3 regions of the Paenibacillus sp. lzh-N1 genome follow, and region 1 is predicted to be linked to each of the others. Evidence: riboswitches for the same ligand, from Rfam matches in the RefSeq annotation. Region 1 holds a riboswitch; each other region holds the start of a gene.
What was found. A riboswitch is a leader RNA that binds a small molecule or an ion and turns the genes downstream of it on or off. The one in region 1 is predicted to bind glycine.
Positions count from the first base shown of each region.

Region 2: another riboswitch for glycine. It lies ahead of sdaAB (L-serine ammonia-lyase, iron-sulfur-dependent subunit beta); the one in region 1 lies ahead of gcvT (glycine cleavage system aminomethyltransferase GcvT).
Region 3: another riboswitch for glycine. It lies ahead of C0638_RS13855 (alanine/glycine:cation symporter family protein); the one in region 1 lies ahead of gcvT (glycine cleavage system aminomethyltransferase GcvT).

Region 1 is NZ_CP025696.1:3,207,072-3,210,193, reverse strand. It holds gene C0638_RS14625 (PTS mannitol transporter subunit IIBC) at 1-437, opposite strand, end outside; gene gcvH (glycine cleavage system protein GcvH) at 863-1,261, opposite strand; glycine riboswitch at 1,655-1,754, shown strand; glycine riboswitch at 1,755-1,851, shown strand; gene gcvT (glycine cleavage system aminomethyltransferase GcvT) at 1,931-3,037, shown strand.
Region 2 is NZ_CP025696.1:1,271,384-1,274,505, reverse strand. It holds gene sdaAA (L-serine ammonia-lyase, iron-sulfur-dependent, subunit alpha) at 1-484, opposite strand, end outside; gene sdaAB (L-serine ammonia-lyase, iron-sulfur-dependent subunit beta) at 474-1,163, opposite strand; glycine riboswitch at 1,375-1,489, opposite strand; gene C0638_RS05760 (DUF6359 domain-containing protein) at 1,704-3,122, shown strand, end outside.
Region 3 is NZ_CP025696.1:3,038,775-3,041,896, reverse strand. It holds gene C0638_RS25700 (sensor histidine kinase) at 1-192, shown strand, start outside; gene C0638_RS13855 (alanine/glycine:cation symporter family protein) at 318-1,736, opposite strand; glycine riboswitch at 1,883-1,978, opposite strand; glycine riboswitch at 1,990-2,074, opposite strand; gene C0638_RS13850 (glycoside hydrolase family 1 protein) at 2,239-3,122, opposite strand, start outside.

The sequences.
Region 1 (3,122 bases):
ATCCCAGCCGAGAAATTATTGACCAGCATTTCAAAACCTGATTTGACTTTGCCCTCAATGGCCTTATCGAACTTCTTCAATATCCATGCAGCCAGCGGACCAGCTACCATCGCGCCCAGGAACATCGGGATATCGGCCCCCACAATGACCCCCATCGTCATAATGGCACCGATCACACCTCCACGCTGTCCGTGAATCATCGTGCCTCCCGTGTAACCGATCAGCAGCGGCAGCAAATAATTTTTCATCGGATCAACCAGTTGTGCAAAACCCTCATTCGGGAACCACCCGGTCGGAATAAAAAGGGCCGTAATTAATCCCCATGCGATAAAGGCTCCCATATTAGGCATAACCATACCGCTGAGAAAACGGCCAAAACGCTGTACGGCGACACGAGCGCCACCGTTTGAACTGGACTTTGTGTCCACAGTGCTCATATTCATATCCTCCTTGTGAGTAAATAGCATCACTACCTTTTCTTAAAATTCATACTAAATGACAGCGCTATCTTCATCAACGAAATGAAAACGTACTTTCGTCATGAACGTTGATGACAACATTTAAATTTAAAGTAACGACAAGGCATTATACCTGCATAATTCTTCTTAATATGGCCGATAACAATAGAAATTAGTCGAAAAAACACTGTTGTAAATCTGTGCAATTGTATAAAGAGGCTCTCTTCTAAGCCTGCGCAAGCAACGTAAATACGCCTTCTAAAAGACAACAAAAAAATAGCCGCTATGTCAGGTCATAGCGACTATTTTATACAAAAACTGAGCGGACTACGATGCTCTTATTTAATTCAATATCCATATAAAAAATCAGAATAAAGCGCTATTATTTCATGCTGTATTGCTCATTATTGCTCATCCGAAATCAACTGCTCGTACTGCTCCGCAGACAGCAACTTGCCCAGAGCTTCCTCGACACCATTGCTCATCTCTACTTCGATCATCCAACCCTCTTCATAGGGTGATTCATTCACCAGCTCAGGTGTACTTTCCAGAGCTTCATTTACTTTCAAAACGGTTCCCGTCACCGGAGCAAAAAGATCGGATACGGTCTTCACCGATTCAATTGTACCAATCTCCGTCCCCTGTCCAATCGTTGTTCCCGCCCCAGGTAATTCCACAAAAACAATATCACCCAATTGATGCTGTGCAAAGTCTGTAATGCCGATCCGCAACGTCCCATCCACTGTGCGCTGAACCCACTCATGTTCGTCTGTATACCAAAGTTGCTGTTTCACTTCACTCATCCTGCTTCGCCTCACTTCCACATGAATAAAATGCTTTTGATCACCTGTATTAGACAAGTTAAGATTATGACAACAAGAACATCCATGTCAATAATACTAACAAAAATACTCCATACCAACTCATATAGCGCAGTCTATAAAAAAATGATAACTTGTAACAAACGCTTACATATCCTTATTTATACAATAAATGTTTTTCATATTGTTTTATATGACATTTTTATTGACATTTTGAATGGATTTGCGTATTAATGGGTTATAGTAATTGCTTTTGAAAATACCTCGACAACTGCAAACGCGGATGAACGCGGAGGGAGAGACTACCAAAAATATTCGCATCGCTGTTGTCGTTTGTGAGACAGTTGGGCACGCGAATCGGATCAAGTTGTTATCTGCAAAACCGGGTAACATACCGTTGATCCAAAAGGTAGCGCCGAAGGAGTAAACTTGCATTGCAGGTGAATCTCTCAGGCAAAAGGACCTCTGCCGGACGCATCTCTGGAGAGCATCCGTGAAAAGAGCGGATCACCCAAGGGGAAACCTGGTTCACACCGGGGTAACTTTCTGGTATCAAGGACAGAGCTGAAAGAAGAGTATGGACTGCCGTCTATACGTTTCTTTTAGCCTGTCTTTTTTGTTTAGCCGATTACACTGGATAGGAGTGAAAAAATGTCTAATTTGCGAAGAACACCATTATATTCGTCCTACGGGACGCAGCCCGGGGTTCGTTGTATTGACTTTGGCGGGTGGGAACTCCCCGTTCAGTTTAGCGGCATTCAAAAGGAGCATGAGGCCGTCCGACAACGTGCAGGTTTATTCGATGTATCGCATATGGGCGAGTTCTTGGTTGAAGGCAAAGAAGCTGAGGCTTTTTTGCAACAGGTAACCACAAATGATGTCAGCCAGTTGGAACCGGGCCAAGCACAATATTCACTCCTGTGTTACCCCGATGGAGGCGCAGTCGATGACTTGCTTGTATATTGCAAAGGACCAGAGCGCTACATGCTCGTTGTGAATGCCTCCAACATCGACAAAGATTGGGATTGGCTCATACGCCACGTACCAGCATCGGTTCATCTGGAGAATGTGTCTGATGCGATAGCATTGCTGGCATTACAAGGACCGGAAGCAGCACGTATTACCGCAGCCGTGACAGATACAGATATTACGAATCTGGCATCTTTCCGATTCCATGAGAACGTGCAATTGTTCGGAGCAAAAGCACTTGTCTCGCGAACTGGATATACCGGCGAAGACGGTTTTGAATTTTATATCCCTGCTGAGGAAGCACCCGCCGTGTGGGATGGTTTGCTTCGTTGCGGTGAATCGTATGGACTGATTCCCGCTGGACTTGGTGCTCGCGATACGCTGCGCTTCGAGGCACGGCTACCGTTGTACGGACAGGAGTTATCTGCCACAATTTCACCGCTTGAGGCTGGGTTAGGTTTCTTCGTCAAGCTGAATAAAGGAGATTTTATCGGCAGGGAAGCACTGCAACGTCAAAAAGAACAAGGAATTCCTCGCAAGTTAATCGGGCTGGAAATGATTGACCGCGGTATCCCGCGCGCTCATTATCCGGTGTTCGCTGAAGGTCAACACATCGGTGAGGTCACAACGGGTACTCAATCGCCCACCTTGAAGCGTAATCTGGGGCTGGCCCTGGTGGACAGTCGTTTTAGCACCCTATCGACACCGCTGGAGGTCGAAATTCGTGGTAAACGCCTGCGTGCGGAAGTGGTCCCAGCCCCCTTTTATAAACGGCTACGCCGATCTTAATCCTCTTCATTCTAAAAAAGCGATCATGTCAGATATAAAATTCTGGATTTTCCAATTACGACTATGTATTAGCTAATTTACTATC
Region 2 (3,122 bases), 1.9 Mb from region 1:
AAATGAAGGAATTGTTGGCGATGACGTAGCCAATGGCTCCGGCTGCGAACAAGCCGTGCACCATATGCTCATCATCCCAGCCGAACCGCTCCTGCGCACTAATGAACACACCGGGGATGACTCCGCATGAACCTGCAGTGGGCGTGGCGACAATGCGCCCCATGGACGCATTAACCTCCGACACGGAGAGCGCATAAGCCATGGCGAGCGCGGAGGCATCGCCGGAGCAGGTTTCCCCTGTCCGCAGATATTCGGCTAAGCGCTTGCCGTCGCCGCCCGTTAATCCACTGCGGGATACGGTGTCTTGCGTCTGACCACGATGAACAGCCTCTTTCATGACTTCATAATAATCAGACATTTGGCGGAAAATTTCTTCTTCCGTTGTATTCGTCTCTTGTACCTGCTCTTGAATCATCAGGCGGCCAATCGTGGTGGATTCCTCAGCGCATATAGCGCTGATTTCATGCAGATGGCTAAATCGCATCAGATTCAGCTCCTTTTTTCAAATTAATCATTTTAATTTCGTACATATGTGGTAAGGATTGTAGTTTTGCGATTAATTCAGCTGTAGGAGGACTGTCCGTTTCGATAGCTGTAAGTGCTTCTCCATCCCGACCTTTGCGATCCACGTGCATATAGGCAATGTTAATGTCAGCAGCGCCGAGCGCTGAAGTCACCGCACCTAATGTACCGGGCTTATCCGAGTGAAGAAGCACCAACGTAGACAGCTCTCCGGTCAGGTTGACTCGGAATTCGTTGAGCTGCTGGACATGGATGCTGCCACCGCCGATGGAGGAACCCAGCAGTGTACGCTGATCCTCACCCTTCCACAGCTCAAAACGGACGGTGTTCGGATGGGGGGCGGGTAGTCCGCTGACGGCAAATTCCACCATCATCCCGGCCTGCTCCGCCCATTGCTCGGCATCTGGAATTCGGTGGTCGTCTGTATCGTAATTGAGCAGTCCTGCGATGAGCGCCAGGTCTGTACCGTGTCCTTTGTATGTGTCGGCGAAGGAGCCGTACAGTGTCATGCGGGCACGGTCAGGCTGCGTCCCGAGCCAGTGACGGGCAACGCGTGCAAGCCGCACCGCGCCTGCAGTGTGTGAACTGGAAGGTCCGGTCATGGCCGGACCGATAATGGAAAATACATCTTTGAAACGCATGGTGTGGCCCCCTATATGTTCTAGTACCATAGTATATGGTATTTCCGCGTTTTTGCGCGGCTATGACGGTTCCTAATGCTGACGTACAATGTGAGCGCAAAAAAGGACAGGATAAGGAAGTTTCCCTTATCTCTGTCCTCGTTACCTGAGAGTTTCGTACGGTGTCCTTACCGCCTTACCCCTTGGGTGGCTTGCGCTCTCTCCAGAGTTGCGTCAGATGACGATACATGGACCTGAGAGATTATCCGCCAGCCGGGTGTTGGCGTCTTGCTCCTTCGGTGCCGCCAGCGTGTAAGCCCCTGGACAGACTCTCCCGTCATCTTCATTCGCGTATACCGTTCTACATATCTTTCTTAGCGTAATGTATGCTGTGCTCGGTGTCAATCGCAGGGTTCAATTTTTACATAAACAAGCGAGTTTCCGATAAATAAGAATAAAATTTACATAATTATGGATGAAATCAGGAAGGAATTAGAAGATTGATAGCTAATCTGATAGAGGACAATTACATTTATGAAATTATAGGAGGGATATTGACGTATGGTAAAAGGCTTGCGGTTCACAGGTTCACGCTTGAAAGGGGTGCTGCATCTGGCAGCGATCGTATCGCTGCTGATCGGGATCTTCGTTCCATTCGGTCAGGTCAAAGCGGAGGGAGCACTGACAGTAGCCGAGGCACTCCAGCGCCAAGGCAGTGGAGGCACAGTGACGGTGGAAGGTTACATCGTCGGACATGCTACCGGATCGAAAACGGCTAATTTTTCTTCTCCGTTTGCGAATGATTTTAACGTACTGATTGCCGACCAGGCCAATGAACGAAGCACGTCTAATCTATTGGATGTACAGCTGACATCAGCGTACAGAGGGCAATTTGGGCTAACAGGCCATCCTGAGCTGATTGGCAGCAAAATCCGTGTGACGGGTACACTTGGCGCCTACAATAATTTTGGTGGAGTGAAAAGTCCAAGCACTGTTGAACTGGTGAACGGAAGCGAGCCGGGGGAACCAGGTGAACCTGGCGAACCTGAACCTGGAAATCCGGGTCAACCCGGTACTACACTGCCGGATGGCAAAGGCAAAAAGGTGCTGTTCGATAATACGCACGCACAGACGGCTGGGGCAGCAGATTGGGTCATTGAAGGCGCCTTCTCCGACTTTGCCAATGGACTGCGTAATGTAGGTTTTACAGTGGACCAACTGAACCGTCCCATTCCTTTTACTTATGGAGAACAGGCCATAACCTATGATAAGCTGCGCCAATATGATGTGTTCATCATCGGTGAAGCGAATGTTGCCTTTAAGGCATCCGAGCAGGCTGCCCTGCTGCAATATGTGAATAACGGGGGAAGTGTTTTCTTCATCTCCGACCACTATAATGCGGACCGTAACAAAAACCGTTGGGATTCCTCTGAGGTTATGAATGGCTACCGTCGTGGAGCCTATACTAATCCGGCCAAAGGGATGACTACAGAAGAAGCAGCATCACCGGCGATGCAGGGGTTAACTAGCTCCGATTGGCTGGCGACCAACTTTGGTGTTCGTTTCCGTTACAATGCACTTGGCGACGTGAATGCTACGGACATTGTAGCCGCAGATCAATCCTTCGGCATTACCAAGGGTGTACGCTCGATTGCCATACATGCGGGATCTACGCTGGCTATTATTGATCCTACCAAAGCCAAAGGAATTGCCTATATCCCTACAGGTACGAAAAAATGGGGCAATGCTGTAGACCAAGGTGTCTATAACGGTGGAGGCCGTGCGGAAGGGCCTTATGCTGCGATCTCCAAGGTAGGTCAAGGCAAGGCAGCATTTATCGGTGATTCTTCCCCTGTAGAAGATGCTACACCGAAATATGCGCGTGAAGAAAACGGACAGTCGAAAAAGACATATGATGGTTTCAAGGAAGTGGACGATGCCACCTTCCTGGTGCAAACGGTCCAATGGCTTGCGTGGAAG
Region 3 (3,122 bases), 170 kb from region 1:
GTTCGCAATTCAAAAAGTAATTGTCTCAATACAGCATTCTCAACCAAAACATACAATTCCCCTTCAAAAAAACATGGGTATGGATTACTTAACATCCATCAAGTAATAAAGAAGTACGGTGGTTATTTAAATACAACAATTACGGATTCAAATTTTCAAATTACGATTATGATTCCATGTAATAACCCTTAGATTTGTAAACATTATGAATTAATGGCTATTCAGAATAAATAAAATGTCGGTAAATACCAGTCTTATAACAATTAAAAGGGAGTGTCCTCAAGCCTGTGATGGCTGAGAGCACTCCCTTTTATTATTTATGAATTGATCGTTTGTCCTTTTTCTTCTACTTGGATAGCCGCCCCTACATTGGCACCTGCAAGAATGCCCTTTTTCTTATTAGGATACAAAGAGTTCATATAGGTGCGAGTTTCGGCAACGACAATTCCCGACAAGCCGAGCAATGCAATCAGGTTCGGAAAAGCCATCATTGCGTTAAAAATATCTGCCAGCAGCCAGATGGCATCGAGCTTGATGAACGCGCCTCCGGCAACCAGTATGATGAACAGATAACGGTATGGTTTAATCCACTTGACCCCAAGCAAATATTCAACACAGCGTTCCCCGTAGTAGTTCCAGCCAAGTATCGTTGTGAACGCAAATAAAATAAGGCTAATCGTCACGAGCTCTGCTCCAGCCGGAAAGGCACTGGAAAACGCATGTTGAGTCATCAGACCTCCATCATCATTTCCACTCCATATTCCCGTAACCAGCAATGTAAATCCTGTCAAATTACAAATAATCATCGTATCGATAAAAACGCCCGTCATGGATATTAGTCCTTGTTCTGCGGGCCATTTCGTCTTAGCTGCTGCTGCTGCGATTGGCGCACTTCCCAAACCAGCTTCATTTGCAAAGATCCCTCTGGCAACTCCGCTTCGCATTGCCAGCATAATCGTGGCTCCGGCAAAACCACCCGTCGCAGATGTTGTCGAGAAAGCCCCTTGTAATACTAGCGCGATCGCATGAGGAAGCTCTCCTGCAAACTTAATGAGTACGATTAAACAAACCACGATATAGAGCCCCGACATGAATGGAACAATCTTTGTGGATACCTTGGCGATACTTTTGAGTCCTCCAATCGTAACAACAGCCGTCAACACGGAAATAATGATTGCTGTAACTACTGTTGGCACGCCAAAGCTACTCTCCGTAGAAGAAACGATAGCCTTTACTTGCGGAAAAGTACCGATTCCAAATAGTGCTACAAGAATACCAGAAAAGGCAAACAACATCGCCAGCGGCTTGAAACGGCGGCCAAGCCCGTTTTCAATATAATACATCGGTCCACCCGAAAATTGTCCGTTCCGGTCTTTAACACGGTATTTAACGGATAATAACCCTTCCGCATATTTGGTTGCCATCCCGAAAAAAGCTGCAACCAGCATCCAGAATAATGAACCGGGCCCACCCAGTTTGATCGCTGTTGCGACACCGACGATACTTCCCGTACCTACAGTAGCTGCGAGTGCCGTACTCAATGCTCCAAAGCTACTGACATCCCCGCTGCCTTCGTCCGGCGCTTTACCAATTAGCTTGAGCGCTAAGGGCAATCGAATAATCTGAAGCATCTTCAGACGGATCGTTAGCCACAACCCAGTGCCCATGACGAGAATTAGAAGCGGCGCTCCCCACATCCAACTGTCAATTGTTTCTAATAAATGTACCAAATTCATTTCAACCCGCTCCTCCAGCATATTAAAAAACAAAAAAGAGTCAAATCCGTTGATTCGACTCCTGGAGAGGTTAAAGGCACGAAAAATAAACCAATTTGTACAGGATTTTATCTCTAAAAAGCCTAGAGTATTCCCTGTCACAGGTTATTCGCGTCTCTGTCCTTTTGCCTGAGAGTTTAAGCAGATGATAATCTGCGGTGCACCTTCGGCGCCCAATTAAGGGTCTCTCCAGAGTTCTGTCCGTTTACGGTCCCTGCTTGTTGCTGTAAATCAGCTTAAGCACCTGAGAGTTTTGCCCCTTCGGTCGGAACTTTCGTTCCATCTCCCGCAAACATCAACCAGACATATGAAATTTTTATTTATTATACAGAAAACTTTCAGCGTATTACAAGTGAAAAATTTGTGAAGCCCTCTGACAAATCAATAGGGTGTCTATACAAAAAGCGGGTACAGCAGATTGCATCCTAATTTTCTCTGCTGTACCCGCCAAAACGATATAGAATTACAATTCTTCGCCATTGGTTGCTATCACATTTTTATACCAGTTAAATGAGTCCTTTTTGGAGCGTTGGAGCGTTCCGTTACCGTCATCATCCAAATCAACGTAAATAAATCCGTAGCGCTTGGACATTTCGGAAGTAGACATGCTCACAAGGTCGATAGGACCCCAGCTGGTGTAACCAATCAGATCAACACCGTCAGCAATGGCTTCCTTCATTTGGGCAATATGCTGACGCAAGTAATCAATGCGATACGTGTCATGCACAGAGCCGTCCTCTTCTACCTTATCGTACGCACCCAGGCCATTTTCCACGATGAACAGCGGCTTTTGGTAACGGTCATAAAACGTATTTAGTGTAACACGCAGGCCGATCGGATCAATCTGCCATCCCCAATCGGAGGACTGCAAATACGGATTTTTCACACCGCCAATCAGGTTCCCTGCTGCCTTTTCTCCTTCTGGACCTGCCGATACGGTCAAGGTCATGTAGTAGCTAAATGAGATAAAATCAACCGTATTATTTTTCAAAATTTCAGCATCGCCGGGTTCTGTCTGGATCACAATATTATTTTCTTCAAAATAGCGGTTCATATAGTTGGGATACTCCCCACGAGCATGCACATCCGTAAAGAACAGATTCATTTGATTTTCATGCTGTGCTTTCAGAATATCCTCTGGGTTACACGTATGCGGGTAGCTTTCAATGCGAGCCAGCATACAGCCGATCTGAGCACCCGGAATGATCTCATGTCCCCGTTTGGTCGCCAGTGCACTTGCTACAAATTGATGGTGCAATGCTTGATATATCGCTTGTTGCTTGTTTTCTACACGGTCAATAACCACACCGCCGCCAGTAAACGGACTCATAGTCATGACATTGATTT